2 regions of the Gordonia sp. KTR9 genome follow, and region 1 is predicted to be linked to the other one. Evidence: predicted binding sites of a transcription regulator. Region 1 holds the regulator's gene; the other holds the start of a gene.

What was found. Region 1 encodes HspR, which represses chaperone genes until heat shock. Its sites were predicted from a motif close to ANNTGAGTNNNNNNNACTCANNT; they were not measured.
Region 2: a site for HspR is predicted at 6,305-6,327, ahead of clpB (ATP-dependent chaperone ClpB). Genes of this name have one in related genera too.

The regions. Positions count from the first base shown of each region.
Region 1 is NC_018581.1:4,780,737-4,796,506, forward strand. Features, by position in the region: gene KTR9_RS22080 (acyl-CoA dehydrogenase family protein) at 1-100, shown strand, start outside; gene KTR9_RS22085 (LysR family transcriptional regulator) at 117-1,028, opposite strand; gene KTR9_RS22090 (GGDEF domain-containing protein) at 1,479-2,666, shown strand; gene KTR9_RS22095 (FAD-binding oxidoreductase) at 2,614-3,978, opposite strand; gene KTR9_RS22100 (nitroreductase/quinone reductase family protein) at 4,065-4,490, shown strand; gene KTR9_RS22105 (serine/threonine-protein kinase) at 4,540-5,517, shown strand; gene KTR9_RS22110 (amidohydrolase family protein) at 5,522-6,655, opposite strand; partial or broken gene KTR9_RS22115 (FAD-binding oxidoreductase) at 6,782-7,942, shown strand; gene KTR9_RS22120 (hypothetical protein) at 7,949-9,028, opposite strand; gene KTR9_RS22125 (hypothetical protein) at 9,126-10,211, opposite strand; gene KTR9_RS22130 (SRPBCC family protein) at 10,225-10,692, opposite strand; gene KTR9_RS22135 (heat shock protein transcriptional repressor HspR) at 10,797-11,195, opposite strand; gene dnaJ (molecular chaperone DnaJ) at 11,199-12,401, opposite strand; gene grpE (nucleotide exchange factor GrpE) at 12,511-13,143, opposite strand; gene dnaK (molecular chaperone DnaK) at 13,140-14,984, opposite strand; gene KTR9_RS22155 (PQQ-binding-like beta-propeller repeat protein) at 15,264-15,770, opposite strand, start outside.
Region 2 is NC_018581.1:4,639,001-4,654,770, reverse strand. Features, by position in the region: gene KTR9_RS21510 (TerD family protein) at 1-1,271, opposite strand, end outside; gene KTR9_RS21505 (cytochrome P450) at 1,426-2,664, opposite strand; gene KTR9_RS21500 (glycoside hydrolase family 15 protein) at 2,872-4,767, shown strand; gene KTR9_RS21495 (glucose-6-phosphate dehydrogenase) at 4,797-6,239, opposite strand; gene clpB (ATP-dependent chaperone ClpB) at 6,397-8,949, shown strand; gene KTR9_RS21485 (HNH endonuclease signature motif containing protein) at 9,046-10,683, opposite strand; gene KTR9_RS21480 (vWA domain-containing protein) at 10,884-11,759, opposite strand; gene KTR9_RS21475 (AAA family ATPase) at 11,865-12,815, opposite strand; gene KTR9_RS21470 (mycofactocin-coupled SDR family oxidoreductase) at 12,812-13,666, opposite strand; gene KTR9_RS21465 (mycofactocin-coupled SDR family oxidoreductase) at 13,680-14,507, opposite strand; gene KTR9_RS21460 (acyl-CoA-like ligand-binding transcription factor) at 14,639-15,262, shown strand; gene KTR9_RS21455 (MFS transporter) at 15,291-15,770, opposite strand, start outside.

The DNA of each region.
Region 1 (15,770 bases):
CGATGCGTTCATCGCCGCGCGCCTGGGTCCCGACCGCAGCCTCGAATACGGCGCCCTTCCTGCCGGCGCCGACCTGGGTGCGATCCTCGAGCGACACTGAACGCCGATCACCTCATTCACAGCGAGTTCTCGGCAGCGGCGAGGATCTGACGCCGGAGGGTCGACGAGGTGTTGGGCAGCCACATCGCGCGGACGGGCGCGAACGGGGGATCGGTGAATTCGACGATCCGGATGCGGTTGACGTAGATCCAGCCGGGCTCGTTGGTGACGAAGGCACACGCATCGGGGTGTGCGATCACCGCGGTGTGCGGAGGCGTACCCAACAACGTCGACAAGATGATTCGCGGTTCGAACCCGGCGCGCCGGCACAGGCCGACCAGGATGTCGGTGTATTCGTACTCGTGCTCGGGGCCCCAGACGACGATCTCGTAGCCCGCGAGGTCGGCCATGTCGACCCGATCGTGCGCGGCGAGCGGATGGTCGGCACGAACCGCCAGGCGCAGTTCGTGCTGTGTCGCGATGGTGGTGGCCATGTCCGGTGGCGCCGCCACACCACGACCGAGGGCCATGTCGATGGCCCCGGACAACAACTCGTCGCGGATGAGTTCGGCGAAGACCGGTCGGACCGTGATCGGTACCGACGGGTCGGCGAGCACCACCGGCTCGATGATGCGGAAGACCTCGGACGAGGCCAGGTCCGGGGCGTGGCCGATGACGAACGGCGCCGGCGACCCGGCGTCGACGCGACGCACCTGGGTGGCGAGTTGCTCACCACCGGCCAGCAAGGGCACCGCCCCGCGGTAGAGCGCCTCCCCGGCGGGGGTCGGCGTCAGGCTCCGACGTGACCGTGAGAAGAGCTCGACACCGAGGTGGCGCTCGAGTTCGCGGATGGCCGACGAGAGCGCTTGTTGACTGATGAACAGGTCATCCGCGGCGACACGAAGACTCGGTGCCTCCATCACCACGACGAACATTCGCAGTCGTCGGAGGTCGATATCGCGTAGTCCGGGCTCCCCGGGACCATTCATCAACCATCTCCTGTCAGTTATCCCGATTGATGTGATTGTAGGTTGACCATCGAGCCCATATGCTGAATCCTGCGAGGCCGCGAGTGCGCCGGCCACATCGCACATGGACTACCTGCTGGGGTCCCTCCCGCGGAGGGGACGGGAGGACCCCAGCAGGAAGCGGCCGATCGGGCCCGATTGGCATGACCTTCTCAGCGCACATCAGATCGACGGCGATTCAGCTGATTCTTACATCTTTCACTCCGTCGGGTCATATCGCGGAATTCGAGATGAAACGATCTTTAATCGTCCTCTAAACTCCGTAACGTGTGTTCGGCGATTTCTGCCTCGCACACAGGCGCGTACACGCGCGTCGTGAGTGAGAAAGAGGACGCGGCCATCGACCACCCGGAACACGAGGGGCCCGACGCGCGCCGAACAGCGCGGTTCCGGGCACTTCGGCACGGGCCGATGACCGGCGAGATCACCGGACACCGCCACCTCTACGACGACGCCGACCACGTCCTCAAACAGGTGCGGATGCGCGAACGGCACGTCCGGATCACCATCTCCGTGCTGGTCGCCGTCTGCGGGATTCTCGGGACCATCGCGCTCTTCACACCGAGCGGCACGCAGGGTTCCGCCCCGCGCTCGATCGCGCTCGGCATCGCCGTGGCCACGACGATCCCGATGGCCTTCGCCGTCAGCCGGGTCCACCTCGGGGTGATCTGGTGGACCAAGCAGTCCTCGCTCAGAGGATTCAACACCGCATTCGTCCTGTGGGCCGACGCCGTGCTGACCGTGGCCCTCCTCGCCATCACCGACATCACCCTCGCCCAGTTCTGCGCGGCGATCTTCGCGGTCGTCGGTTCATATGTGGCTCATTTCGTACGGAGCCCGGTCGCGTACGCGCACATGATCTACTCGAGCATTGCCGTCGGCGCCCTGGGAATCCTCTCGTGGTCGAACGGCACCCCGATTCTCAGTGTGGTGTTCACGACGCTTGCGCTATTGGTCGTCACCAATGGCACGACGGCTCTTCATCGCAGTTACACATCCGATTTCCAGCGCTCGCTGAAACATCAGCTGATCATGGCGAACACCGATTCGCTGACCGGTTTGTTGAATCGCCGCGGATTCCTCTACGCGACGGCGACGATGCTCCGACGCAGCCCCGCCCGCCCGTTCGCCCTCCTCACCGCCGATGTCGACCGGTTCAAGGGCATCAACGACGAGCACGGCCACGCGACCGGCGACGACGTCCTCGAGCGCGTCGCGGCGATCCTGCAGGGGGCGACGGACGGACAGGCCATCGTCGCGCGGTTGGGCGGCGACGAGTTCGCGATCGCGGCGCTCGCGGACGAGGCCTCGGTGCGGGCTCTCGCTGAACGCATCCGCACGCAGCTCATCACCACCCGGAAAGGCGCGACGGCCTCCGTCAGCCTGGGCATCGCCGTCGGTGTCACCCCGGCGGGTCACATGTCCTCCGCCGACGCCAACGCGTTCATCCGGCACGAGTTCGAGGTCGCCGACGACGCGCTGTTCGACGCCAAGGCCGCTGGGCGCGGCACCTACGTGGTGGCGGGCCGCCCCACCTTCGGGCCGGCTACAGGAGCACCCCCGGATTCAGCAGACCGTCGGGGTCGAGAGCCTGCTTGATCCGCGCCGTCAGTTCCATGACGTCGAATCCCACCTGGTCGGGCAGCCAGCCCTTCTTCAGGCGTCCCACCCCGTGCTCGCCGGTGATGGTGCCGCCCAACCGGATCGCGAGGTCCATGATCTGGCCGAACGCGACCTGCGCGCGTTGCGCCTCGGCCGGGTCGGCGGGGTCGAACACGATCAGCGGATGCGTGTTGCCGTCGCCCGCGTGGGCGATCACCGAGATCATCACCCGATTGTCGTCGGCGATCTCCGCCACGCCGTCGATGAGATCGGGCAGGGACGGCAGAGGCACGCCGACGTCCTCGAGCAACAACGATCCCAGCTTCTCCACGGCCGGGATCGCCGCGCGTCGGGCGGCGGTGAATGCCTCGCCCTCGATGGGATCGTCGGTCGCGAAGACCTCCCCCGCACCGTTGGTCTCGAAGGCCTTCCGGATGAACTCGACCTCGGCCGCGCCGGCGGCACCCGGGGCGTCGGACTGCGCGACGAGGAGCGCGCCGGCCTCCCGGTCGAGGCCCATCCGCATCAGATCCTCGACGGCGTTGATGGCGACCGAATCCATGAACTCGAGCATCGCCGGACGGATCTCTGCGGTCACCGCCAGAACGGCCCGGCTGGCCTCGTGCACCGAACCGAACACTCCGACAACGGTGCTCGCCGGACCCTGCGGCGGCAGGAGCCGCAGGGTGACCTCGGTGATGATCCCGAGGAGCCCTTCGCTTCCGACGAACAGTTTGGTCAGCGGCAGGCCTGCGGAGTCCTTGAGCTGCTTGCCCCCGACCCGGACCGCGCGTCCATCGGCGAGCACCACCTGCAGACCCAGGACGTAGTCGGTGGTGACGCCGTACTTCACGCAGCACAACCCGCCGGCGTTGGTGGCGACGTTCCCGCCGATCGAGCAGATCTCGAACGACGAGGGGTCCGGCGGGTACCAGAGCCCATGAGCCGAGGCCGCGGCCTTCACCTCCGAGTTGAACAGGCCGGGTTGGACGACCGCGGTCCGTGTCGCCGGGTCGACCTCGATGTCGCGCATCTTCTCGGTCGAGAGCATGATCGCGCCGTCCACCGCCGTCGATCCCCCGGACAGGCTGGTGCCTGCACCCCGCGTGATGATCGGGACACCGTTGGCCGCGCACCAGCGGACGGTGATCTGTACGTGTTCGGTGGTCGTCGCCCGCACCAGTGCGAGCGGAGTGCCCGCCGTCGGGTCGGCGGCGCGGTCCTGCCGGTAGCCGGCCAGGATGTCGGCGTCGGTGACCACCATGCCGTCGGGGAGGGAATCGGCGAGCGAACTCGGGTCGGCACTCATCTGTTCAGAGTATTCGCCGGGCCGACGACCACGGTTTGCACTGTGAAACATGGCCGGACTCACCCCGTACCGGAACAATGGAGTTCGTGAACGATTTCAATGCGACCGTCATCAACGAGTTCCGATCCAACAACGGCCATGTCGAGACCGCCGGCTTCGGCAAGAATCTCGTGCTCCTGCACACGCTGGGCGCCAAATCCGCCGAGCCGCGGATCAGTCCTCTGTTCGCGCTTCCCGACGGCGACAGCTGGCTGATCATCGGGTCGTTCGCCGGCTCGCCGAAGACCCCGGACTGGGTGCACAATCTCCGTGCCCACCCCGAGTCGGTCGCCGTGGAGGCACCGTCGGAGAACGGCATCGAGCGTCTCGACACCGCGGTGAGCGAAGTCGAAGGCGACGACTGGGAACCGGCGTGGCAGAAGTTCATCGAGGCCTCCGAGCAGTTCCTGAAGTACACCGAGACCGCTCAGGGCCGCCGATTCCCGATCTTCCGCCTGACACCGGCTCGCTGACCCCGCCGGTTCCCGCCGCGGGTTCGTTGACGCATCTACTGTGAGAAGCGTGTTCGAGGTTGGCGAGAGCGTGGCCGGCTTCACCATCGACGAATTCCTCGGTGGCGGGGCGAGCGCGGATGTGTTCCGGGTCCATCGCACCGGCAGCGACGGGGACCCGTCGGACCTTCGGCACGACCGACGCGACGGGTCCGTCGCGCTGAAGGTCCTGCACCCGAACGCTTCCGACCACGCGCGGGTCCGCGAGCGCTTCGAGCGAGAATTCGGCATCGCGTCGCTGCTGGACCATCCCCACATCGTGCGCATGCTCTCGCACGGTGAGATCGAGCCACCGCGCGGATCGCTCGGCCCGCGGCACCTGCCGTCGATGTGGCTGACCATGCAGTACATCGGCGGACCGGCCGCGACCGCACTCATCCCGGAACGTGGCGACGAGCCGGACATGGACACCGTCCTGCGTGTGGCGGCGCAGATCGCCGATGCACTCGACCATGCGCACGCGCAAGACATCCTGCACCGCGACGTCAAACCCGCGAACATCCTCCTGTCCCGCACCCCCGGCCCACGATCGGACGGCGCCGGTCCGGTCGACGCCTACCTGTCGGACTTCGGGATCGCCCAATTCCTCGACGACACGCGGCCACTCGCTCGCAACGGCCGCGTACAGGGTTCCATCGGCTACGCCTCGCCCGAACTCCTGCAGGCGCAGAAACTCACGCCGGCAACCGATTTCTACGCGTTTGCCTGCACGCTCGTCGAACTCATCACCGGTACACCGCCGTATCCACGCAACACCGCCTTCGCGATCACCTATGCGCACCTCAACGACGACCCGCCGAAACTCACCCGACGCCGGCCCTGGCTGCCGTCGGCGACGAACTCGATCTTCGCCAAGGCCCTGGCGAAGTCTCCCGAGGACCGGTACTCCTCGTGCACGGAACTCGTGGAGATCCTGAACCGGCTCATGCGCGACGTGCCCGTGCCGGAAACGGAGAAGCGCTCGACGTGGTGGCCACGGGCCCGCTGAGCGGTCAGCTCCTCGGACCGTCGATCGCGTACACGCGAACCGCTGTGTCGCGGAACACCTTTCGCAACGCCTCGGACCCCCACTGGGACACGCAGTCGAAGAGGGCGCCCACGAGGACGTCGATCGCGGCGTTGGGCCGGTCGATCGGGTAGTTGGTCCCGAACATGATGCGATCGGACCCGAAATGGGTGATGACGTGCTCGACGAACGGACCGATCATCTCGGCGAGGGTGGCCTGACCACCGATGTTGCCCCACCGCTCGTGGCCATAGCCGAGGATGGGCATCGCCAGACCGGACAGCTTGACCACCACGTTGCGGTGGTTCGCGAGGGTCGTCATCCGTTCGCGCCACAGCCGCCAGATGTCCGCGCGCGCAGCGGCTGTCGCACCGGTACGCATACCCACCGGACCGAAGACCCCGGCCGGTATGCCGAAGTGGTCCAGGATGATCGTCGTCTCCGGATACTCCCGCGCCAGCAGGATGACGTCGTAGAGCTGGTGTGAGTACACCGAGGCCTCGAAGACGAGACCGCGGCTCGCGAGCTCGGCGAATCCCTCCAGGAACGACGTCGAGGACAGCAGGTTGTCGGTGTCCCCGCCGTCGCGGACACGTGGATCGGGATGCCGAGACGCGACGATGCGGATGCCGCGGAATCGCGACGACGCCGCGAACTGCTCGTCGAGCATGTCCGCGAAAGTCCGGGTCCGCGGGTCACCGTGCGAGATGATCGCGCCGAGACGCGGGGTGCCGGCCTGGCCGAACGGCAGGCTCTCCAGGTACCGCGTCTCCTCCACCGCGGTGCTGTCCACCGGGGGCCCCGTGGCGTCGGGGATCTCGCGACGCCAATGCGACTCGACGTGGACGACCGTGTCGATGGGCACTCCCACCACGGTCGGGACCAGCGCCGCGTCGGTGGCGTACTGTCGCGGCTCGTAGGCCCGGGCGACGGTGCGCGGGGTCAGGATGTACTCGCGGTCGGCGCGGGAGACGATGAGGGGGAAAACCCGGTCGCCCAATGTGGGGACGAACCCGTACAGCCTCGACGCGCGCGTGGCCGCCCATGGGGTGCGCCGCGGGTTCCAGTGCTGCACATGGGCATCAACGATGCCCGTGAGGACCCCTTCGAGGGACGTCATACCGGTACCTTGCCACACCTCACAACCGCTCGACATACGATGCCGGATCCTGAATTCGGACGCACCGAAGGACTAGTGTGGGTCTCTTGAACCGGGTGGGGAAACGAGCCGCGACGGAGGTGTGATCTTTTCGATATGGCGACACATTCGCGCCATGCGCTGCATCAGCTGCGGACGGCAGTCAATCGGCAGCCCGACCGGTTCGTCACCAACGTCTACACCCGGATGTTCGCGATCGACCCCGACCTGCGGGACCTGTTCGGTGTGTCGATGGCCGCCCAGCGGATAGCCTTCCATCGCGTCATCGACCATGTCCTCGAAGCGATTCCGGCCGAGTCCGGTCATGCCGAACTCGTGGAGTTCCTCGCGCAGCTCGGACGCGACCACCGCAAGTTCGGGGTCGAGCCCGAGCACTACCACGTGATGTACGCGGCCCTGATGGGCGAGTTCGGCAGCCTCATGGCCGGTTACTGGGACGCCGAGACCGAACAGACCATCTCGCAGGCCATGATGCTGGTGACCGGGGTGATGCGGGGCGCCGCCGAGAGCGCGACCCATCCCGCGCGCTGGACCGCCGAAGTCGTCGAGAAGTACCGGATCACCCGCGACCTGGCGGTCGTCCGGCTCCTCGCCCATGCGCCGCTGACGTTCAACACGGGCCAGTACCTCGAGGTGCACACCCCGCAGTGGCCGAAGCAGTGGCGCAACTTCTCCCCCGCCATCCCGCCCAACCCTGCGGGCGAACTGGAGTTCCACGTCCGCGCGGTCCCCCGGGGAACGGTGAGCACCGCGATCGTGAGCGAGACCAGCGTCGGCGACGTGTGGACCCTCGCCCAAGGGCACGGCACGCTGCACGTCGACCGCGACAGCAAGGTCCTGATGGTCGCGGGCGGCACCGGACTCGCTCCCCTGCGCGCGCTGCTGATCGAGATGTCCGCACGCGCCGACTCGCCGGAGACGCACATCTTCTACGGGATGCGCTACCCGGGCGAGCTGTACGACCTGACGGTGCTGCGCCGCATCGCGTCGACCAATCCGTGGCTGCGCGTCACCGCCGTGTCCGAAGAGCAGACCGATCCGTGGTGGATCAACGCGGTGGCGACGCCCGCCGAACTCGGTGTCGACCACGAGATCGGCACACTCGCCGACGTGGTGGCCCGGTCCGGCAACTGGGAGGACCGCCAGGTCCTGATCGCGGGGTCACCCCAGATGATCGAGAACACCCGACGCACCCTCATCATCGCCGGTGTGCGGGCCAGCCGTATCCAGCACGACCCCGTGTTCTAGGACCGCTCAGGGGACTTCGAGACTCGGTTCGCCGCCGGCCGGAGCCGAGTAGACGGTCTCGGTCTCGGTCACGGTCTCCGTCTCGGCAGCCGACTCGGTCACCGTCTCCGTCCGCGTGACCGGGCGTGGAGTGCTCGTCACGGTCGTCGTGCGGACGTCGGTCGCCGTCTCGGTCTCGGTGACCGTCGCCTGTTCGGTCGAGGTGACCGCCGCCGGCGTCTCGGTCACCGTGACGGGGGCGGCGGGTTCGGCGATGCTCGACTCGGCGGTCAGGAGCAGGGTGATCCCGACGGCACCCAGGAACACCGCGGCACCGATCGCGGCGCCGACGAACCACCAGCGGCGACCGGTCGACGTCCGGGTGGCGACGGCCGTGGCCGGCGCGACCACCGCGGCGTCGGCGGCACCGATCGCGGAGGCGAGAGACGGGTTGTCCGCGACCGTGACCGGGCGCTGCGCCGCGTACTCGAACGCCGGCGCGATCCCGGGGAGTTGCGCACCCGGGCCGACCACGATCACCGAGGTGACGTCTCGACCACGTGGCAGCCCGCTGACCGTCGTCGCGAGCCGCGACGCGGCGTCGGGGTCGGTGACCGAGGCGATCTCACCCGGCGCGAAGTCGGCGGTGCCGAGGACCGCGCCCGACGCGGTGTCGACGGTCGCCAGCGTCGTGCCGGCCGCGGGTGCCGCGTTGCGATCGAGGTCGACGACGGCGACCACACCGCCGCGGGTCGAGTAGGTGCAGGCGATCTCGGCCAGGGCCGCGGCGTATCCGGTGACGACGACCTTGTCGCTCCAGGACGGCCCCGTGGCCGCGCCCGGCGCGAAGACCCGGGCCAGATGATCGCGGACGTCCGCACGCGACGCCGAGATGCCGATCCGATCGACCTCCACCGGGACGGAGTCGACGAGTTCGACGATGGCGGCCTCGGCACCGGCGGCCGACGCGTCGGGGAGGTCCACGAGGTTGCTCGCCAGGATGTGTCCGTCGGCGTCACGAACCACCGAGCTGATCTGGTCGTCGACGACGGAGATGCCCAGAACCACGAACCCTGGCAACGGACCGGTTCCCGGTACCTCGGACATGGTTCACCTCCCGTCGCCGGCCTGCTGCGGCGTCCTGACCCGCTAGCCTAGCGGCTGGCGTGTAGAGGGGGGCACCCGACCGTGTCCGGTGTACTGCTCAGATCGGCTCGGCGGCATGCTGGGTGTAGGCGGCGACGCGGACCGCCTCGTCGGTTTCCAGGCCCGCCCCCAGGGCTCCTCCGACGGTCGCGAGTGAGCAGGTCAGCCAGGCGACCTCCAGATAGTCGGTGAGGCCGGCCGGGTGCCCGAGGGTCGAACTGAACACCTCCGGCACCACGAGGCACATCGCGCCGAGCGCGGACAGCACGAACAGTGCCGCGTAGAGGGCTGCGACACCGAGGGCCACCGTGATCACGGTGACGATGTTGAACAGCGCCACCTGTTCTCGCGTCTGTCGAGAGCTGCCGCGTTCCCAGAGGTCGGCACCGATGATCAGCGTCGCGGTGATGGCGATGATGGATCCGAGCGCGACACCGGTGAGTCGAATCCCGCCGAAAGTGTCTGCGAGCAGCCAGATGTCGGCTGTCACCAGCGCGAAGACCCCGGCCGCGATCGCTCCGGTGAGCGCGCGGGTGAGGCCGAGTGCGAGACGCCACGGGCGGTTGGCCCGCACCATGCCGGTGAGCAGGCGCAGGTTGCCCGTCAGGACGCGCGCGGTGAAGGCGGTGCCCTCGTCGTCGACGTCGGTCCCGAGCTGACGGACACGGTGACGCAACGCCGATCGCGCCGGCGACTTCTGGTGTTCGCGAAGGTCGTCGGCGTCGGCGCCGAGGAGTTGCCCGACGAGTCCGGTGATGATCGCGCGGGTCCGCTGTCGCACGCCGGTCGCGCCGAGCGCGGGCACCGAGAGGACCGCGACGCCGTGCACGGCGTTGGCATGCGCCACGACCGGGCGTTTGCCGACGTGCAGCGGAAGGTCGGTCAGGTGGACCACGAGGTCCCATTCACGTTCGAGCAGTAGGTCTCTCGTGGCATCGACGATCTCGGCGTCGCCGGCCGGCGGCTGCACGAGTCCGGCCTCGACGAGTTCGATCTGCCATCGGGCGCCCGGGAACGTCGTCTGGACGTGTTCGGTCAGGCCGTCATCGACGAGTTTGCGCGCGAGACCGATGGCCTGGCCGGGCGCCCCGACGATGCCGAGGACGACGACGGGCTGAGCCGGCGAGTCGGCGGAGGAGTCCATCTGCGGCCGGGGTTCAGGCGAACCGGGCCGCCAGCGCCCGGAGTGTGCCCTCGATCCCCTTGCCGTTCTTCTTGTCGTAGCCGAGGAGTTCCATGACCTTCGGCACCCGGAGTGTCGAGTAGTCGAACGTCTCGGTGACGGCGGTGGTGGTCGGCGAGGTCGATTCGAGCTCCCACCGCCAGCGGTGGCCCATCGGATGCTGCCACTCGACGACCCGGTCGGGTTCGAAGTCGGTGACGGTCGAGGTGATCTTGTACGGCACACCGAACTGCTTCATCCCGACGCTGAAACGCGCGCCGCGGGTCAATGTCTCGGGCCCGCTGACGGGGGTGTCGCGCACCGTGCCGGAGCCGTCGAGTTCGGGATGGCGATGGGGGTTCGACACGAGCGCGAACACATCGGCGGCCGGGGCGTTCACCACCACCCGACGCGAGACCTTGTGGGGACCGGAGTCGACGGTGGTGACGGGTTCAGAAGCCATGCGGTCAACGTTACGCACGTCGACCGGCTCGCGTCGAAAACTGCGCCCGGGCGCCACGACGCCGGACCCGATCGGATGTCGGGCCCGGCGAGGGGTGTGATGAGTCAGTCGGTGGTGCGCTTACGTCGCGGCTGCCATACGACCAGGGCGTTGGTGCGCGGCACCGGGACGAGTTCGCCACCGCGGCGGGTCCGCGACGCCTGCACCTCGTCAGTGAGCTCGCGAACGCGGTGCTGGAGAGCCTCCACCTGATTGCTCAGGTCGATGATGCGCTTGATGCCCGCGAGGTTGACGCCCTCCTCCTGCGAGAGACGCTGGATCTCCCGCAGGAGTTCGACGTCTCGGGACGAGTAGCGGCGCCCGCCGCCACTCGTCCGCTGCGGGGTGACCAGCCCCAGACGGTCATAGGTCCGCAGGGTCTGCGCGTGCATGCCGGCGAGTTCGGCGGCGACCGAGATCAGAAAGGTCGCGCCGTCGGCGTCGAAGTTCTTCTGACCGGCCATCACTCATCGCCCCCAGTCCGCCCGCGGGTCGAAACCGCTTGCCCGCTCGGCCTGATCGTAGGCGCGCATCGCCTCGACCGCGGCCTCGTCGAGTTTGTTCGGCACCGCGACCTTCACGGTGACGAGCAGGTCGCCCGCACCGCCGGACCGCTTGGGCACACCGCGACCACGCACCCGCAGGGTGCGGCCGTCGGTGGTGTTCGGCGGGATCTTCACCCCGACCGAGCCCTCGAGCGTCGGGACCGAGACAGTCGCTCCGAGAACGAGTTCGGAGATCCGAACCGGCAACTGCACCCGAAGGTCGTTGCCGCTGCGGGTGAACTGCTTGTGCGGGGTCACGTGCACGACGACGTACAGGTCACCCGATGGGGCCCCACGCCGCCCGGCCTCGCCCTGTCCGGCGAGCCGGATGCGTTGTCCGTCCTCGACGCCGGCAGGAATCCGCACGTTGATGGTGCGTGCGCGGACCTTCACGCCGCTTCCGTCGCAGTCGGTGCACGGATCGTCGATCCGCGAACCGGTGCCCTGGCAGTCCTGGCAGGGCTCACTGAAACCGAACGCGCCCTGGTTGCGGCTCACGAAGCCCGAACCGTTGCAGTTCGCGCACACACGCGGACTCGTTCCGGGCTTGGCGCCCGAACCGTGGCAGGTGGTGCAGGGGGACGGGCTGGTCACCCGCAGGGGGACGGTCGTGCCGAGCGCGGCATCGGAGAACGAGAGCGTCGTCTCGGTCTCGAGGTCTTTGCCGCGACGCGGACGGCTCGCCGTCGAAGTACGTTGCGTTCCGCCGCCGCGGTTGAACAGTCCGTCGAAGATGTCGCCGAAACCGCCCCCGCCGCCGCCGCCGGTCTGCGCCCCGCCGAACAGATCGCCGAGGTCGAAGTCGTTACCGCCGGTGGTGTAGGTGGTTCCGCCGCCGGGGAATCCGCCCGGGAAGCCGTTGCCGCCGCCGCGGAATCGTCCGCCGGCGAACATGGCGCGTGTCTCGTCGTATTCCTTGCGCTTCTCGGAGTCGCCGAGCACGCTGTGGGCTTCGGACACCCGCTTGAAGCGCTCCTCGGCCGCGGTGTCACCCGGATTGGCATCCGGATGCAGCTCGCGCGCGAGCTTGCGATAGGCCTTCTTGATCTCTTCAGCCGAAGCGTCAGAAGCAACGCCCAGGTCCTTGTAGAAGTCGTGTTCTAACCACTCACGTTGTGGTGCCACCAGACGTCACCTCCTTTGAGTTCTGTTGTCTGGATGAATGTCTTGCGAAGAACCTGAGGTGCGAGGTTCGCGGTCTGCGCTCCTCGCACCTCAGGGATCGGTGTTCGCTCTATTGTGCACCGGTCTGGTCACCCGCGGGAGCGGGATCGGTGACCGTCACCATCGCGGTGCGGATCACCTTCTCGCCCAGGCGGTAGCCGCATCGGTACACCGATCCGATCACCGGATGTGCTCCGGTGCCGTCGTGCTGCACGGCTTCGTGGAGTTCGGGATCGAACTCGTCACCCGACGCACCGAAGGCCACGAGACCTTCGGCGGCCAGCACACCGGCCAGCTTGTCGGCGACCGAACGCAGCGGCCCGCTGTCGAGATCGCCGTGCTCGCGGGCACGGTCGAGGTCGTCGATGACCGGCAGCAGCTTGTCGATCAGGATCTGCTTGCCGTAGGCGACCGAGCCCTGCTTCTCCTCGGCGGCACGCCGTCGGAAGTTGGCGAACTGGGCGCGTTCACGCTGGAGGTCGGCCGTCAGTTCGGCGACGCGTGCATCCGGTTCGTCGGGTGCGGCGTCGGCCTGCTCCTCGCCGACCTGTGACTCGTCGACGACCGGTCCGGCGTCGGCCGGGCCGGGTCCGGCGGCCGGCTCGTCGCGCACCTCACCCGTTTCCGGGTCGATGCGACGACGGTCGGTCACCGTCACCGGCTCCTCGCCGGACCCATTCGTCGAATGGGATCCTGCGGTCACTTGTTCTCCTTGGTGTCAGCGTCGTCGACGACCTCGGCGTCGACGACGTCGGGATCGCTGTCGGCGCCGGCAGCCTCACCGTTGGGGGACTCTGCCGCGGCGTTGGCGTAGATCGCCTGGCCGAGGGCCTGCGACTCCTCCGACAGCTTCTCGATCGCGGTCTTGATCGCGGCGGTGTCGGTGCCCTTCAACGCTTCCTGCGCGTTGGAGACGGCTGCCTCGACCTTCTCCTTGACCTCCGCCGGGACCTTGTCCTCGTTCTCCTTGAGGAACTTCTCGGTCTGGTGGACGAGCGACTCCGCCTGGTTGCGGGTCTCGGCCTCCTCGCGGCGCTTGCGGTCCTCGTCGGCGTGGGCCTCCGCGTCCTTGATCATGCGGTCGATCTCGTCCTTGCTCAGGCCGGAACCGTCCTGGATGCGGATGGAGTTCTCCTTGCCGGTGCCCTTGTCCTTCGCGGTGACGTGCACGATGCCGTTGGCGTCGATGTCGAAGGTCACCTCGATCTGCGGGACACCCTGCGGTGCCGGGGCGATGCCGCCGAGCTCGAAGCTGCCCAGCAGCTTGTTGTGCGAGGCGATCTCGCGCTCACCCTGATAGACCTGGATCTGCACCGACGGCTGGTTGTCCTCGGCCGTGGTGTAGGTCTCCGACCGCTTGGTCGGGATCGTGGTGTTGCGCTCGATCAGCTTGTGCATCACGCCGCCCTTGGTCTCGATGCCGAGGGAGAGCGGGGTGACGTCGAGCAGCAGCACGTCCTTGACCTCACCGCGGAGCACACCGGCCTGCAGTGCGGCGCCGACGGCGACGACCTCGTCCGGGTTGACGCCCTTGTTGGGCTCGCGGCCACCGGTCAGTTCCTTCACCAGGTCGGTGACGGCGGGCATACGGGTCGAACCACCGACGAGCACGACATGGTCGATGTCGCCGACGGAGATGCCCGCATCCTTGATGACGGCCTGGAACGGTGCGCGGGTGCGCTCCAGCAGATCAGAGGTGATCTTCTGGAACTCGCTGCGCGAGAGCTGCTCGTCGAGGAACAGCGGGTTCTTGTCGGCGTCGACGGTGATGTAGGGCAGGTTGATCGAGGTGCTCTGCGAGCTCGAGAGCTCGATCTTGGCCTTCTCGGCGGCCTCACGCAGACGCTGCAGGGCCATCTTGTCCTTGGTCAGGTCGATGCCGTTCTGGCTCTTGAACTTCTCCACGAGCCAGTCGACGACGCGCTGATCCCAGTCGTCACCACCGAGGTGGTTGTCACCGGAGGTCGCGCGGACCTCGACGACGCCGTCGCCGATCTCGAGCAGCGAGACGTCGAAGGTACCGCCACCGAGGTCGAAGACCAGGATGGTCTGTTCCTTCTCGCCCTTGTCGAGGCCGTAGGCCAGGGCGGCCGCGGTCGGCTCGTTGACGATGCGGAGCACGTTGAGGCCGGCGATCTGGCCGGCTTCCTTGGTGGCCTGACGCTGGGAGTCGTTGAAGTACGCGGGCACCGTGATGACGGCGTCGGTGACGTCCTCACCCAGGTACGACTCGGCGTCGCGCTTGAGCTTCATGAGCGTGCGCGCGCTGATCTCCTGCGGGGTGTACTTCTTGTCGTCGATCTCGACGGTCCAGTCGCCTTCGCCCATGTGGCGCTTGACGGAGCGGATGGTGCGGTCGACGTTGGTGACCGCCTGATTCTTCGCGGGCTGACCGACCAGCACCTCGCCGTTACGCGCGAACGCGACCACCGACGGTGTGGTCCGCGCGCCTTCGGCGTTGGCGATGACGGCGGCCTCGCCGCCTTCGAGCACGGCGACCACCGAGTTGGTGGTACCGAGGTCGATTCCAACAGCACGAGACATGTTTGGCTTCCTCCTAGTTTGTGGGTGTGCACCCGAGTCCTTGTCCCGAGGTCTCGCGACCGCGGGGATGTCGTGGCGAAACTCTGCGGGACCGGACTTCAGTGCGTCCGACTCATGTCCTACTGAAAAAGCGGGTCCGAGTCAAACCTACTTGAGTCCACATCGCTCAGGTTTCTCGAAGTGTGTAACGGGCCTCGTCGGCGGATTGTTCCCGGGTCGTCGAAAAAAGTTGAGCAGGTATGGCTCAAGCTCGTCATCCGCAGGTCGGGCGATGACGGCTCATGAGGAATACCGAGCGATCGAACTGGGAGAGGCGTCGGCGCTGTTGTCGACGAGAAACAGGTACGGCCCCAGCGACTGCCAGAAGGCGGTGGCGGTAGGCGCTGTCAATCCCCAGACCTGCTCGCCTGTCTCGACGTCATATGCACTCAATTTCGACAGGTCTGGCTGGTGATCGGATTCCGTCTCGCCCAGGAAGAGCATTCTGGTTCCGTCGAAGCCGAAGAGGTCCTGCCTGGACCCGATGGACGCTTGGCCTCGTCGATCACCGGTCTGTGCATCCAACACCGTCCACGTCTCGTTCTCCTGCGGAGCACCAACTCCGAAGTCGCTGTCCACTGGGGCCACCGCGTATCTCTCATCGAGAAGTTGCAGCGAGGACCGCGACCTGTCGGTTTCCCAACGCACGGTCTGATCTGCAATCGACCCGATCCCGACCGCGGCCCCTGACGACAGGGCGAGTTCGTCGCCGTCGACCAACATGACCGGATCGAGGCTCCCGCGAGC
Region 2 (15,770 bases), 140 kb from region 1:
AGCCCCGAGCCGTTCGCCTTCTTGCTGCGTCCGGTCGGTGCCTCCTTGGCGCTGCGCACCCACTTCCCGGTGCGGTCGAGAGTGGGCATCCGCTCGGAGAAGAATTTGCTGTAGCGGGTCGTCCCGTCGACCTTCAGCACACCGTCCTGCACATCGATGTGTGCAACCGTTGCCCAGAACGAGTTCTTGCTGTTGCCGACATGGACGAGGATCTCGTCGCTGTCCGGCTCGGGTAGGCCGGTCTTGCCCGGTCGTCCGTATCGGATCGCCACCCGCGGCCTGCCGAATTTGTCGATCGCACCGGCCCCGTTGTCGACGGATTGGTACACATTGACGAGGAGATCGCCGTTCTCCTTCGGTAGCACCGTGACCTGCTCGACGGCGGGCTTGTTCCCTCGTCCTGGACCGCGGCTGTCCCCGTGATGCTCGATGAAGGGCCAACTGCGCAGGTCGCCTCGGTGGCCCTGCTCGCCGCTGATGACCACATACTTGTGCGCGACCTCGTCGCGGCAGAAGAAGTACACGTCGAGGTCTCCCTGGCCGTACTGCTTGACCCGACCGTCGGCTTCGTACACGGCGCCGCGCCCGTCCCACTCGAGGCCCACGGTGAGAACCCAATCCGAGGATCCTTTGCGAAGGTCGATGGACGCGGTCTTTTCCGTCGAGTCCTTCGTGATCGAGACCTTGACCTTGGACATGTTGATCGGTGACCGTGCTTCCGGCGCCGGTTGGGCGGCAGGTGTCGGAGGGGCCGGCGTCGCGATCTGTGCAGTCTGCTGGTTCGGCGCGTCGTCGACCACGATTCCGAAGTCGGTGGCGAAGGCGGCCAACCCCTCGCGGTAACCCTGTCCGATCGCGTCCAGCTTCCAATCTCCGTCCCGGCGATAGAACGCCACCAACTGGAGAACTGTCTCGGGGCCCGGGTCCGGTGGGGTGAACGCCCATGTGCCCGAACCCGAGATGGTCACCGTCAGCGGGCCGACCTGTTCGACAGTCTTCCGCTGTGCCTCGGTACTTGCCGCAACGACTATCCGGTCGACGTCCGGGGGCGCCGACGGCAAGTCGACCACACAAGAACTCGAGCCCTGCAACCGGACTCCGGAGGAGCTGGGATTGTTGAAGAAGATCAGGTCGTCGTCCGTGCGGACCTTGTGGCCCGCAGTCAACAGCACTGCGATGAGGTCGACGTCGTCGGGCGAACCGCTGTGCACCTCGACGAGGTGCGCGGTCGTGCTCAGGGCGGTCTTGGAGCCCTTGGTGAGCTCGTCCACAGGTACTCCTCGAAAGGTGGCGATGGGGCGGGCCAATGATATGCGGGGGCGCTGTCGGGGACCACGCAGCCAGCCGACGGACATCCGACCCGTCGGTTCACGAAATGACAGCTGCCACTCCGATTGTCAGGCAACCGAATGACATTCGTCTCGATCAGCGCAGCGAGTAACGGACCGGCAGGTGCTTGAGTCCACCCACGAAGACGGTCGCGGCCAGCTCGGGCTTTCCAGCCGGTTCGATGGTGTCGAGCCGCGGGATCAACTCGGCGAAGAAGCTCCTCATCTCCATTCGAGCCAGTGCGGCGCCGAGACAGAAGTGGACGCCGTAACCGAACGACAGGTGCTTGTTGGGGAAGCGGCCGACGTCGAAGGTGTGCGGATCGTCGAAGACCTCTTCGTCCCGGTTGCCCGATGTGTAGGCGAGATAGACGGATTCACCCTTGGCGATGGGGACACCCCGCACCGAGGTGTCCTCGGCGGCGGTGCGCATGAATTCCTTGACCGGCGTGGTCCACCGGATCATCTCCTCGACCGCAGTGCCGATGAGTTCGGGTTCGCGTCGGAGCCGTTCGAGTTCACCGGGATTCTCGATCAGCGCCCGTAGCCCACCGGAGATCGCGTCCTTGGTGGTGTCGTGCCCGGCGCTCGCCACGATCACGTAGTACGACGCGGTGTCCACGTCGGAGAGGGGCTCGCCGTCGACGAGGCCGTTGGCGATGGCCGACGCGAGGTCCTCGGTGGGGTGAGCGCGCCGGGAGGCGGTCAGCTTGCCGAAGTAGGCGAAGAAGTCCAGGAGTGTCGCCATCCGCTCCTCGAGGGTTGCCCCTCGCCGGTACTCGGCGTCGTCGGCACCGAACATCTCCTGTGTGAGCTGGTGCATCCGCGGGAAGTCCTCTTCGGGGAGACCCAGCAGCGAGAGGATGACGTACAGCGGGAAACCGACCGCGATCTCCTCGACGAAGTCGCACTCCGGGCCGATGTCGCGCATCCGGTCGACGTAGCGCTTGGCGAGTTCGTCGACGCGCGACTGCGGATCCCGCAGGGCCTTCGGCCGGAACCAGTCGGCGCCGATCGCGCGGACCTTGCGGTGATGCGGGTCGTCCATGTGGATCAAGGTGCGCAGTCCCGCACCGGATTCCAGCTGCGCTCGTGCGGCGTCGTCGGCGGCCGCGGTGGTCAGCACCGGTCGCGGTTCACTGAGCCACAGGTTGTTGTCGCGCTCGATGTCCATGATGTCGGCGTGCCTGGTGATGGCGTAGAACGGCCGGTACGGACCATGGTCGACGCGCGGCACCGGATCGTGCGCACGCAGGTACGCCATCGCGGCATGCAGTCGCGGCTCGTCGGTGTAGGCCTTGGCGTCGGCGAAGACGCCGGCGGCGTCGTCGGTCATGCTCGAGCCCGCGCTGCTTGTCGCCACCGATGCGTCCTTCCGTCGAGGGGTACTCCTCGCACCGAGTGTCCGATATCGGCGTGTTCGGGGTCGGCGGATTGGCGAACATGCTCGCTTCACGCCCGCCGGGCACCGGTATAGAGATGACTGCCGCCCGGAGGCCCGTTCGAGGGGGTGACGGCCCATCCGGGACGAGTCACGCGCCGAATGGCGGCCATGAGCACCGCGACCGAATCCGGCGAGGACGCCACCCCGACTTCCCGCTGCGACGGCGCGACGACTGCCGACTCCACGGGCGACTACCTGCCGATCGCCGACCACGGTGTCATCGGAGACCTCCGCACCGCGGCCGTCGTGGGAGTCGACGGGCGGATCGACTGGTTCTGCTGTCCGCGGTTCGACTCGCCGAGCGTGTTCGGCTCGTTGCTCGATGCGCACCGGGGCGGCGCATGGACGGTGGAACCGGTGGACGGTGACGTCACCACCCGGCAGTTCTACCTGCCCGACTCCAACGTGCTCGTCACCCGCTTCCTGAGCGAGGACGGAGTCGCCGAGGTGCAGGACCTGATGCCGATCGCCAGACCACACGATCCCGACCACCGAACGCGGATCATCCGTCGGATCTCCTGTGTGCGGGGTTCCGTCCGGTTCCGCGTGACGGTCGCGCCGCGGTTCGACTACGGCCGTGCGGAGCATACCCTCGTCGTCGAGGACGAATCCCGGGTTCGCTTCGAGACCGACGACCTGGTGCTGCATCTCGTCTCGACCGTCCGCGTCGACACGGTCGACGACCGGGATGCGCTGGCGGACTTCACCGTCGAGACCGGCGAATGCGTCACGTTCGTCCTCGCTCCCGACCCCATCGGGACGGAACTACTCGACCACGACAGTTCTCCCGCGGTCGTCGCCGCGACCGTCGCGTTCTGGCAGGACTGGGTCTCTCGGTCCTCCTACACCGGCCGATGGCGGGAGATGGTGCATCGGTCGGCGCTCACACTCAAACTGCTGACGCATGAGCCGTCCGGGGCGGTCGTGTCCGCGGTCACCGCCGCACTTCCCGAAGAGATCGGCGGCGAAAGGAATTGGGACTACCGCTATGTGTGGATCCGCGACGCGGCGTTCACGCTCTACGCGCTGTTGCGGCTGGGGTTCACCGACGAGGCGAGCGCATTCATGGACTGGCTGACCTGCCGATTCGACGACGGCGCTGACGTGTCGGGAGATCTGGGGCCGCTGCGATTGATGTACACGCTCGACGGCGACCCGCCACCGGCCGAGACCGAGCTCGATCATTGGGAGGGTTACCGGCAGACCTCGCCGGTGCTGATCGGGAACGCCGCCGCCGACCAGCTCCAGCTCGACATCTACGGCGAACTCATCGACTCGGTGTACCTGTACAACAAGTACGGACCGGGCATCTCCTATGGATCGTGGACACATCTGTGCACGGTGGCCGGCTGGCTCGTCGACAACTGGGACCGCCCGGACCAGAGCATCTGGGAGGTGCGCAGCAAGCCGCAGGACTACGTCTACTCGCGCGTGATGTCGTGGGTGGCGCTGGAGCGGATGATCCGGATGAGCCGTCAGCGCGGACTGCCCGGTGACGTCGCCGGTTGGATGAAGGCCCGCGACGACATCTTCGTACAGATCATGGAGCGGGGTTGGAACGACGAGGTGGGAGCGTTCGTCCAGACCCTCGATTCCGACCGCCTGGACGCGGCACTGTTGCTGATCCCCGCCGTGAAGTTGTTGTCGCCCACCGACGATCGGTTCGTCCGCACTCTCCAGCGGATCGAGGAAGAATTGGTGAGCGACTCCCTGGTGTTCCGGTACGACACCGACGGCGGGCACGACGGCATCGACGGAGCCGAGGGCACCTTCTCGCTGTGCTCGTTCTGGTACGTCGAGGCGCTCACCCGGACCGGCCGTCTGGGCGACGCGCGTCTCGCGCTCGAGAAGATGTTCACCCACGCCAACCACCTCGGCCTGTACGCCGAGCAGGTGGGTCTGACCGGTGAACAACTGGGCAACATGCCGCAGGCGTTCACCCACCTCGCGCTGATCAGCGCGGCCATCAACCTCGATCGGCAGCTGGGTGACTGATGCAGGTGCCCCCGATCTGACCCTCTTCCTCAGATCCAGCCGGACCCGCCGCACAGGTCGTCGGCGGCCGCGGGGCCGGTCGACCCTGCCGCATATGGTTGCGGTGCAGGCGGATTCGTCAGCACCGGTGCCGCGACCTCCCAGACATGTGCGAGGCCGTCGGGCCGGGTGAACAGCGACCGGTCACCGCGCAGCACATCGACGATCAGTCGTGCATAAGGTGACAATCCGTCGGCCACCTCGTCGAGCTTCTCGGTCATGTGCGCGACGGAGAGGTCGGTCCCCGAACCCGGTTCCTTGATCGTGACGGCGAGGTCGATGGCACCGTCGCCGGCCAGGTCGAAGGTCAGCACGGTGCCGTCGGTCGGAGTGTCGGTCAGCGGACCGTCGGCGGGCGCGCGGAAGACCAGGCTGAGGCGTTGCGCGCTGTGGTCGAGCATCTTGCCGGTACGGAGCAGGAACGGGACACCGTGCCAGCGGTCGGTGTCGACCCACAGGCGCACCGCCGCGAACGTCTCGGTGGTGGAGTCGTCGGGGATGCCCTCGGTGTCGCGGTAGCCCTCGTATTGACCGAAGACCACCTCGGCGGGGTCGAGCGGCCGGAAGGCGGCGATGACCGACTCCCGGGCGCCGAGCAGGTCCTCGGCGCCGAGCGAGACCGGAGGTTCCATCGCGACCTCGGCCGCCACCTGGAACAGGTGCGTGACGATCATGTCCAGGAATGCCCCGGTGGCGTCGTAGAACGCGGCGCGGTCGGCGATGTCGAGGGTTTCCGGGACGTCGATCTGGACCTCCTCCACGTGCTCGCGGTTCCACACCCCGGCGAACAGGCCGTTGGCGAAACGCAGCACGTGCAGGTTCTGGGTGCTCTCCTTCCCCAGGAAATGGTCGATCCGGTAGATCTGGTCTTCGTCGAGGGATTCGTGGACCGCCTCGTCGAGGGTCCGGAATCCGTCGGGTGACGTACCGAACGGCTTCTCGTAGACGACGCGCGAGTTCTTCGCGAGACCGTGCGCGGCGATCGCTTTCGTGTAGTCGACGAAGGTGGTCGGCGGGAGGGCGAGATAGTGGACCAGCTGGGCTGTGCCGCCGACGGCGTCCCGGGCGTCGTCGATCACCTCCAGCAGGCGGCCGGGATCCTCGGCGGTGAACCCGCCGCCGGCGAATCGGATGGTCTCGGCGAACGAGGCCCATTCGTCCGAGGACACCGACGCGTCCGAACCGAATTCCTCGATCGCGTCCTTCACGTGCTGCCGGAACTCGTCGTCAGTGCGGTCGCCCCGGCCGTTGCCGATGAGCTGCCATCCGTCCGGGAGCAGGCCTCGACGGTGGAGTTCGAACAGCGAGGGCAGGACCATCCGCTTGGCGAGGTCGCCGGTCGATCCGAAGAGAACGAAGATCACTGCCGCGTCCGTGGCGGCAGGGGCGTCGGACTGTGTCGCGGTCTCCCGGGCGGAGCTGTCTGCGGTCATGCATTCAATACTGCCGGTCGACGACGCGGCGGCACGGATAGTGTTCTAGATCACAAATCCAGTAGACCTGAGCGGAATGCACTCAACTCTAGTGGCGTTACAGACCTCGTAGGGCTCATACTTGAGCCTGTTGGACTAAAGAGAAAGGTGCACGCGAGTGGACAGCTTCACCCCCACCACCAAGACGCAGCAAGCATTGAGCTCTGCTGTGCAGGCGGCGGCCAGTGCTGGCAACCCCGACGTGCGACCGGCCCACATCCTCGTGGCACTGCTCGATCAGTCCGACGGCATCGCGTCGCCGCTGCTCAAGGCAGTGGGCGTGGACCCGTCGAGCGTTCGTGCGCAGGCCCAGGCTCTGGTCGATCGCATGCCGACGGTATCCGGCGCCAGCTCGACGCCTCAACTATCCCGCGAATCGATCGCGGCCGTCACCGCTGCCCAGCAACTGGCCGGCGAGCTCGACGACGAGTACGTCTCGACCGAGCACGTCGTCGTCGGTCTGGCGACCGGTGATTCCGATGTCGCCAAACTGCTGCACAACCTCGGTGCGACTCCGCAGGCTCTGCGCGAGGCGTTCGTCGCCGTGCGCGGCAGTGCGCGGGTCACCTCCGAGGACCCCGAATCGACATACCAGGCTCTCGAGAAGTATTCGACCGACCTGACCGCGGCGGCCCGCGAGGGCAAGCTCGACCCGGTCATCGGCCGCGACACCGAGATCCGGCGCGTCGTGCAGGTCCTCAGCCGTCGGACCAAGAACAACCCGGTCCTGATCGGTGAACCCGGTGTCGGCAAGACCGCCATCGTCGAAGGACTCGCCCAGCGTATCGTCGCCGGCGACGTGCCGGAGTCGTTGCGCGGCAAGACCGTCATCTCCCTCGACATGGGTTCGATGGTCGCCGGTGCCAAGTACCGCGGTGAGTTCGAGGAACGACTCAAGGCCGTACTCGACGAGATCAAGGGATCGGCCGGCCAGGTCATCACCTTCATCGACGAGCTGCACACGATCGTCGGCGCCGGTGCGACAGGCGATTCCGCGATGGACGCGGGCAACATGATCAAGCCGATGCTCGCCCGTGGTGAGCTGCGGCTGGTCGGTGCCACGACCCTCGAGGAGTACCGCAAGTACATCGAGAAGGATGCCGCACTCGAGCGTCGGTTCCAGCAGGTGTACGTCGGCGAGCCGTCGGTCGAAGATGCCATCGGCATCCTCCGCGGCCTCAAGGACCGGTACGAGGTGCACCATGGTGTGCGCATCACCGACTCCGCATTGGTCGCCGCCGCAACGCTTTCCGATCGCTACATCACGTCGCGGTTCCTGCCCGACAAGGCCATCGACCTCGTCGACGAGGCCGCGTCGCGGTTGCGGATGGAGATCGACTCGCGCCCCGTCGAGATCGACGAGGTCGAGCGGATCGTCCGTCGGCTCGAGGTCGAGGAGGTCGCCTTGCAGAAGGAGACCGACGCGGCGTCGAAGGACCGGCTCGAGAAGCTGCGCGCCGAACTGGCCGACCAGAAGGAGAAGCTCAACGAGCTCTCCGCCCGGTGGCAGTCGGAGAAGACCGCGATCGACGCGGTTCGCGACCTCAAGGAGGAGCTGGAACGGCTTCGCGGCGAGGCCGATCGGGCCGAGCGTGACGGTGACCTCGGGCGCGCAGCCGAACTGCGGTACGGCAAGATCCCCGGCCTGGAGAAGGAACTCGAGGCCGCGATCGAGAAGACCGGCACCGATCCCTCGCAGGACGTGATGCTGCAGGAGGAGGTCGGCCCCGACGACGTGGCGCAGGTCGTGTCGGCGTGGACCGGAATCCCGGCCGGACGCATGCTCGAGGGCGAGACCGCCAAGCTGCTGCGTATGGAAGAGGAACTGGGACACCGGGTCATCGGCCAGAAGGACGCGGTGCAGGCGGTGTCCGACGCGGTGCGTCGTGCACGCGCGGGCGTCGCCGACCCGAACCGGCCACTCGGCTCGTTCATGTTCCTGGGCCCGACCGGCGTCGGCAAGACCGAGCTCGCCAAGGCGCTCGCCGAGTTCCTGTTCGACGACGAGCGGGCCATGGTCCGTATCGACATGAGCGAGTACGGCGAGAAGCACAGCGTGGCTAGGCTCGTCGGCGCACCGCCCGGCTATGTCGGGTACGAGGCCGGTGGTCAGCTGACCGAGGCGGTGCGGCGTCGTCCGTACACGGTGGTCCTGTTCGACGAGATCGAGAAGGCCCATCCGGACGTCTTCGACGTGCTGCTGCAGGTGCTGGACGAAGGTCGCTTGACCGACGGGCAGGGCCGGACGGTGGACTTCCGCAACACCATCCTGATCCTGACCTCCAACCTCGGCGCGGGCGGCGACAAGGACCACGTCATGATGGCCGTGCGCTCGGCGTTCAAGCCCGAGTTCATCAACCGTCTCGACGACGTCGTGATCTTCGACGCCCTGAGCCCGGAGGAACTGGTGTCGATCGTCGACATTCAGCTCGGCCAGCTCAAGAAGCGGCTCGCGCAGCGCCGCCTCGACCTCGAGGTGTCGACCAAGGCCAAGGAATGGCTGGGCGCACGGGGATTCGACCCGCTGTACGGTGCCCGTCCGCTGCGCCGGCTGGTGCAGCAGGCCATCGGTGACCAGCTCGCCAGGCAACTGCTCGCCGGAGACATCCGCGACGGTGACGTGGTGCCGGTCAACGTCAGTGCCGATGGCGAGTCGTTGGTACTCGGCTGAGTTCAGCTCGACAGAGTTCATCGCAAGACAAGGGACCCATCCTTCGGGATGGGTCCCTTTGTCGTCGGTGGGTGATCGTCGATGTGGGGGCGCGGTTCAGTGGGTGGCCAGGAGCGTCATCAGGTGCGCTTCGACGAGGGAAGGCCGGGGTGGGAGTGGGCCGGTTCGTGGCGGTCGGACGTCGATGACGTGGCTGGTCTTCAACCATGAGCGGCGCGGGTCGTGGTGGTGTGGCTTCTCCGGGCGAGCTTGATCGCCGGGCCGGGTGGTCGGTCCGTGGATCTCGTCGCGCACGGTGTTCAGATGTTCTGCGAACCGCCGGGGTATGTCGGGTCGGCGGTTGATGTGTTCGGGGTTGGGTGGGGCGCCGGGTTCGGCGTTGAGTTTCCAGGCGCAGCGGCCTTCGTCGGGTCCGGAGCGTTCGATGCGGGTGGTGTACTGGCCGGGCTGGTCACCGACCATGCGGTTGTGTCGTGGGCATGCGGGTGCGAGGTCGTCGATGTCGGTGAGGCCACCGTCGGCCCAGTCCCGTTGTGCGTGGTGCATGTCGACGTGGGTGGCCGGTTGGTCGCATCCCGGTGCCGAGCACACCTCGCCGTCGGGGCGGGCGAAGGACACGAGCCGCTGGTTCCGCGTGGCGAAACGTTTTCCGCGCCCGAAGTACAGCGGAACGGTGGTGGCGTCTTTGAAGATCGCCAGCCATGGTTGCGTGTCGGCGGCGAGTGCGATGACGTCTGGGATGGGCAGCAGGGTTCCGGTGGCGGTCGTGGCGAGTCCGGCTTCGCGGACGAGGTCGCCGAGGTCGGCTTTGATGATCAGTTGCACGGGCAGGCCGCGGTGTGTCGTGCCGAGCGTGCCGTCGGCGAAGCCCGCGGTGAGTGCGGCATCGAGAGCGTCGTGGTTGATCTGGGCGAGGGTGCGGCCGTCACGATCGGCTGCGGTGGCCACGGCTTCGGGGTCGGCGGTGCCGGCCGGCCCGCGGGGCGAATGAGGGTCGTCGGGGTTGTTGAGTCCGGGTTTGCCCCAGACCGCGAACATCATCGTCATACGGGCGACGAGTTCGGGGGTCAGTGTGCCAGAGATCTTGGCGGTACCGTCGGCGCGCTGCCGGCCGATCCACAGGTTGCGGCGTCGTTTCTGGTCGGTGTCGTCGGCCAGGGTGCCGTCGGGGTCGAGATGCGCGAGGAGCCGCGAGCCGAGTTGGGTGATGTCGGCGGGGGTGTGGGCTTCGGCGATCTCGGCCATCTGTCGTTCGGCGGCGACCCTCACGTCGTGGTCGACGGCTGTCGGGATGCGGTCGAGGACATCCAGTGTGGCCTGCACGTGCGCGGTGCCGACCGTGCCTTGAGTGAAAGCCTCAGCCAGGCAGGGGTGTTCGGGTGGCAGGACGTCGCCGCCGAGGCTGGTCCGGTTGGTGGTGGCGTCCATCTGCTTACGGCGACGCATCGGATTCGACACTCGCAGCCGGTGGGTCATGAACTGCATGAGGGTTCGGCAGCCGGTCTTGCGGGGGAGGTCGCGGGCCTCGGCCTGGTCGATCTGCCGGTCACCGGCGACTGTCAGTCGTGCGATGGCGCGTTCGGTATCGACTGCGACGTCGATGAGTTCGGCATCGGTGCACGGCGACAGATCCACCGACTGCAGCTCGTCGAGCACGCGGTGGAGATCGGCGAGCAACGCGACCGCACGAGGGGATGGCACGTCGGTGCCGACGTCTCGTTGGGAATCGAACATGACCGTCACCCCCCCGTGTGCGGTTCGAATATCGTTCAAGTGTACATCAATGTCGACGCATGGCAAGCCCAAACACCGTGTTGTGCAACGCTATTCGGCAGCCTCAACTTGTCGGTGCCGTGTGGTAGAGGGCTCGGGCGGGAGTGTTCTCTCGCGACTCACGCTGCGATCTGACCGACAGGCGGCCACCGCGCCACCGCTCAGACGAAGATCGCCTGCAGGGCTCGTACGACGTCGTGGTGGTCCCGTATCGGCCGGCATCGCCCGTGGCCGATGAGCGCCAGGTCCTGGGCGAGTTCGGTGTCGTGTTCACCCGAGGTGTCGAGTAGCACGTCGAGGCGGGGGAGCCGTCCGGCCACGTCCCGGGGATCGGGTCCGGCGTTGTGGACGCAGTCGCTCAACAGGATCACGCGGGCATCGGCGGACGGTACACCGGAAAGCTGTTCGAGGGCGGTCTGAAGTGGGAAGGCCACATTGGTCAGGCCCTGCGCGGGCAGGGCGAGGAGTTCGTCGACGAGACGCTCGGTGGTCACCGGCCGGCCGAGGGGGACGATGAGCGCGGCGTCGGACCAGAAGGCGATGACGGCGAGATCGTCACGCCCGAGTTCACCGGCGAGAGCGCCGGCAGTCGCTGCCGCGGTGCGGACCTGTTCGCCACGGGTCGAGCCGGACACGTCGACCGCGAGCACGATCGAGCGCCGGCGCCGGACCCGCTCGCGCACGCGGATGTCGTCGTCCTCGGGGATCGGGTTGCCGATGAGTGCTTCGAGTGTCGCGTCGAGGTCGAGTTCGTCGGAGCCGCCACGCCACCGCTGGGTGGTGAGGGTTCCGTTGGCGCCGCGACGTGCCTTCAGTGTGTCCACCGGACGCGCGAGACGGAGGCGCCTCGCGAGCTGTACGGCTCGCTCGCGCGCGATCGGGTCCGGTTGTGTCGCGGCGGATTCGTCGTCACGGGCACCTGCGTCGTCGGTGACCGTGCCGATTCCTCGCGTCGAGCCCGACGGTGCGTCTCGCGTCCTTCGGCGATGTCCCACCTCGGAGAGGGCTCCGCCACCACCGGAGGATTCGAGCAGCACGGGGTTCTCCGACAGCTGTTTGGGTTTGCGCCGCAGGGGTTTCCGGCGACGGGCCCGTGCGGTGACCGAATCACGCCGGAGGGGTGAATCGGCCTCGACCTCTCTTCAACCCGGCTCAGCCGCCGCCGGCGCCAGCAGGAAGTGGTTCTGCCAGATCTCGGCGAGCACCTGCTCGGCAGTCGTGAACACGGTGTCGTCGAGGTGGATTCGGCCGGACAGGGCGACCTGCATGGCGTCGAGGAAGGTCGCGGTGTAGTCGGACGGCAGGTCGCGCGGCGGTGCGATCGCGTCGTCGGCCGGAATGGTGATGCCGCGCATCTCGCACAGCTGATGTGCGAGCAGTGCGGTGTCGATGGCTCCGCGTACGCTGCTGCCCTGTCGGACGGCGTCGTTCCGGCGGGTGTCGCGGGTGACGCCCACGGCGTCTGCGACCACCCGCCTCGACGTCAAACCCGTCCTGCGCGAGACGATATCCCGTTCGGCCGCATCGTCCTGGTAGTCGACGACCAGCCGGCACATCCGGTCGTAGACCGAGGTCGACAGGCGTGTCGTCCCGACGTTGTCGAAGGGGTTCATCGACGCAACGATGCGGAAACTCGGCTGTGCGGTGATGGTGCCGACGCGTGGGACGGTGATGGTGCGCTCGGCCATCGCGGTGAGCAAGGTGTCGATGGTGTCCTCGGGTGCCCGATTGAATTCCTCGACGTAGAGGAACCCGCCGGCGCGCATGGCCTCGATCAGTGGGCCGTCGACGAAGTTGTCGGGCGAATAGTCCTCCCGCAGAACCCGTGCCGGGTTGTGGTGACCCACGAGGCGACCGGGGGTCAGGTCGGCATTGCCCTCCACCAGTACGAGCGGAATGCCCCAGTCGGCGGTGATCGATCGCAGCAGCGTGCTCTTGGACGTGCCCGGCGGGCCTTCCAGGATCAGGTCCCGGCCGGCGGCGACCGCGGCCAGAACCAGATCGAGCTCGCGATCGCGGCCGACGACCTCGGCGGCGATCCGGGCCCGGATCGCCGCGAGGCCGTGGGTCTCCAGCGTCCGAAGTGCGGTCATCTGACCGGCTCCTGATTGACTCCGGTGAGGAGCAGGTGACCGGCATCCACCGGGATCGTCACGCCGGTGACGGACGCTGCCAGATCCGAGTTCAGGTACAGCGCTGTGTTCGCGATGACCTCGGGTGGCATGAACGAGTGTCCCTTGAGGGCGTGGAAATGGTATCCGCCTTCGATCAGGTCCTCAGGAGTACCGCCCTCGTGGCCGGCGAACATGTCCCACGCGCCCTGCTGATCGGTCATCGGAGTGCGGATGGCGCCCGGATTGATCGAATTACACCGGATTCCGTGCGGCGCGAGTTCGAGTGCGATGTTCTTCATCAGCCCGATCACGCCGTGCTTCGTGGCGACATAGTGCGCGTAGTTCATCCCCGGTTCGAGTCCGTTGACCGACGAGGTGATGACGATCGACCCGCTCTGTCGCTCGATCATGTGCGGCGCAACCGCTTTGGCAGATTTCCACACCCCGGTGAGGTTGACGTCCATCATGTCCGACCACATCTGCTCGGACATCTCCCAGAACGGTGCGCGGGTCCAGATGCCGGCGTTGGCGATGAGAACGTCGATCTTCCCGATTTCGGCGATCCCCGCAGCGACCGCGTCGTCGAGTTGGGTCTGGTCCCGGACGTCGGCGTCGAAGGTGAGTGCCCGCCGGTCGAGCGCCTCGACCTGGCGCACGGTCTCGGCCATGTCATCGGCTGTCGCCAGTGGGTAGTCGACGGAGTCGAGCTGCCGGGTGATGTCGAGCAGGATCACGTCCGCACCCTCGCGGGCGGAGGTGAGCGCGTGCGCGCGACCCTGGCCGCGCGCTCCGCCGGTGATGAGTACGGTCTTGCCGTCGAGTAGTCCCATGTCGGTGCCTCTTCTAAAGTCGTCCGCCGGCGTCGACGACATGGGTGGTCCCGGTGACATAGCGGCCGTCGTCGGAGACGAGGTAGAGGATGGCGTTCGAGATGTCGACCGGTTCGACCATCGAGACCGGCAGCCGGTTCATCTCTCGGGCGGCCTCTTCGAAGTCGGACAGCTTCGGGCTTTCGAGGTCGGGTCGGAAGAGCTGGTAGGTGGCGTCATTGAGGATCATGTCGGTCGCCACCGTCGTCGGGTGGACGGTGTTGACCCGGATGCTCTGTGGCCCAAGCTCTTTGGCGAGAACCTGCATCATTCCGACCAGCCCGGCCTTCGCGGCGGTGTAGTGGGCGATGTTCTCGTAGGCGATCAGCGCGGCCAAGGAACTCGTCAGGACGATCGAGCCGCCGCGCCCGCCCGCGACGATGTGTGGTGCCGCGGCGCGCACGGTCTTCCACACGCCGGTGAGGTTGATGTCGATCATGGTCTGCCACATCTCCTCCTCCATCTCCAGCGCAGGTGACATGGCGCTGATACCGGCGTTGGCGAGGACGATGTCGATACGCCCCAGTTGTGCCATGCCGTCGTCGGCGGCCTTCTGCAGCGCCGGCAGGTCGCGAACGTCGGCTTCGGAGGCGACGATCCGGCGGTCGAGTGCCTCCACTTGACGCACGGTCTCCTCGAGGTCGCCCGGCCGGGCGGTGTCGTAGGGGACGGTGTCGACCTGCTGGGAGATGTCGACCGCGATGATGTCGGCGCCCTCCTGCGCCAGGCGAACCGCGTGACTGCGTCCCTGACCGCGCGCTGCTCCGGTGATGAAGGCGACTTTGCCCTCCAGCTTGCCCATGGTGATCCCTTCGACATGACGTGCGACCAGTGATGCACGTCTCCCCGACGACGATATGTCACGGCGTGCCATAACGGTGGCGAAACAATCTTTTCGATGTCAGGTGGGTGCGGTCGGGTAGGGGTGACACGATGGCGGGCATGGAAACCGCACGGTCCTCGGAGGCGCGCGCCGACCGGGGTGGCCGTCCCGCGACGACCAGCGCACATGAACTCGCCGCCCGAGCTCAGGAACTGTTCCTCGAGCGAGGCTTCGAGAAGACGAGTGTGGGCGACATCGCCGACGCGGCGGGGGTCAGCCGCCGGACCTTCTTTCGCTACTTTCCGACCAAAGCCGACGTCGTGTGGGTCGAGTCGGCGGCCGAACTCGATCACTTCCGCCAACTCGTCGCCGCGGCGGCCACCGACGCCCCTCCCCACCTGATCGTGACCGAGGCGTTCATCGCCTCAGTCGATCACGGCCGGGCCGAAGCGCGGTGGGCGCGCCATCGGGCGCAGCTCATCCTCACGGTCCCCGCGGTGCAGGCGCAGGCGAACGTCGTCTATCGGCAATGGCGGACGGTCATCGCCGATCTCGTCCGGACGCACTCGGCCGGCCGTGACGACGACGCGTACCCGACCGCGGTTGCATATGCAGTCATCGCGGGATCATCTGCCGCACACGAGATGTGGCTCGAGCGTGACGATCTGGAGCTCGGTGACTGTCTCCGACGCATGTTCGAGCTGATGGTGCCGGAGCCTCCGTCCGACCGGTGACGTCAAGTGGCCACCGCCTGAGTGGCACTCAGTGCTGCGCGGCCGTGACATCCGTGCCGCGAGGCACGAGCGTGAAAACGGCCACGGCGACGACGATGAGTGTGAGTCCGCCGATCAGGCTCGTCTCCTGCATGGCGTCGGTGAACGCCGTCGCCGCCCGCTCGGCGAGACCCGGGGCGCCGGCCGACTCGGCGAGACCCATGGCGGCGCCGAGGGATTCGGCGGCTGCGTCGGTCACCTCGGCGGGAACGCCGGGGATCGGGTCGGTCGTCAGCGTGGACCGGTACAGGATCGAGGCGACGCTGCCGAGGATGGCGACGCCGAGCACGTTGCCGAGGTCATAGGCGGTCTCCTCCAGCGCGGCCGCATTGCCCGCCTTGGCATCCGGGGTGCCGGCCATGATCATCGCCGACGCGATCGCCAGCGAGCCGATACCGGATCCGACGAGCACCTGGGCGACGGCGACCGTGCCGTAGCCGAGCCCGTCGGAACCGACGGACATCAGCGC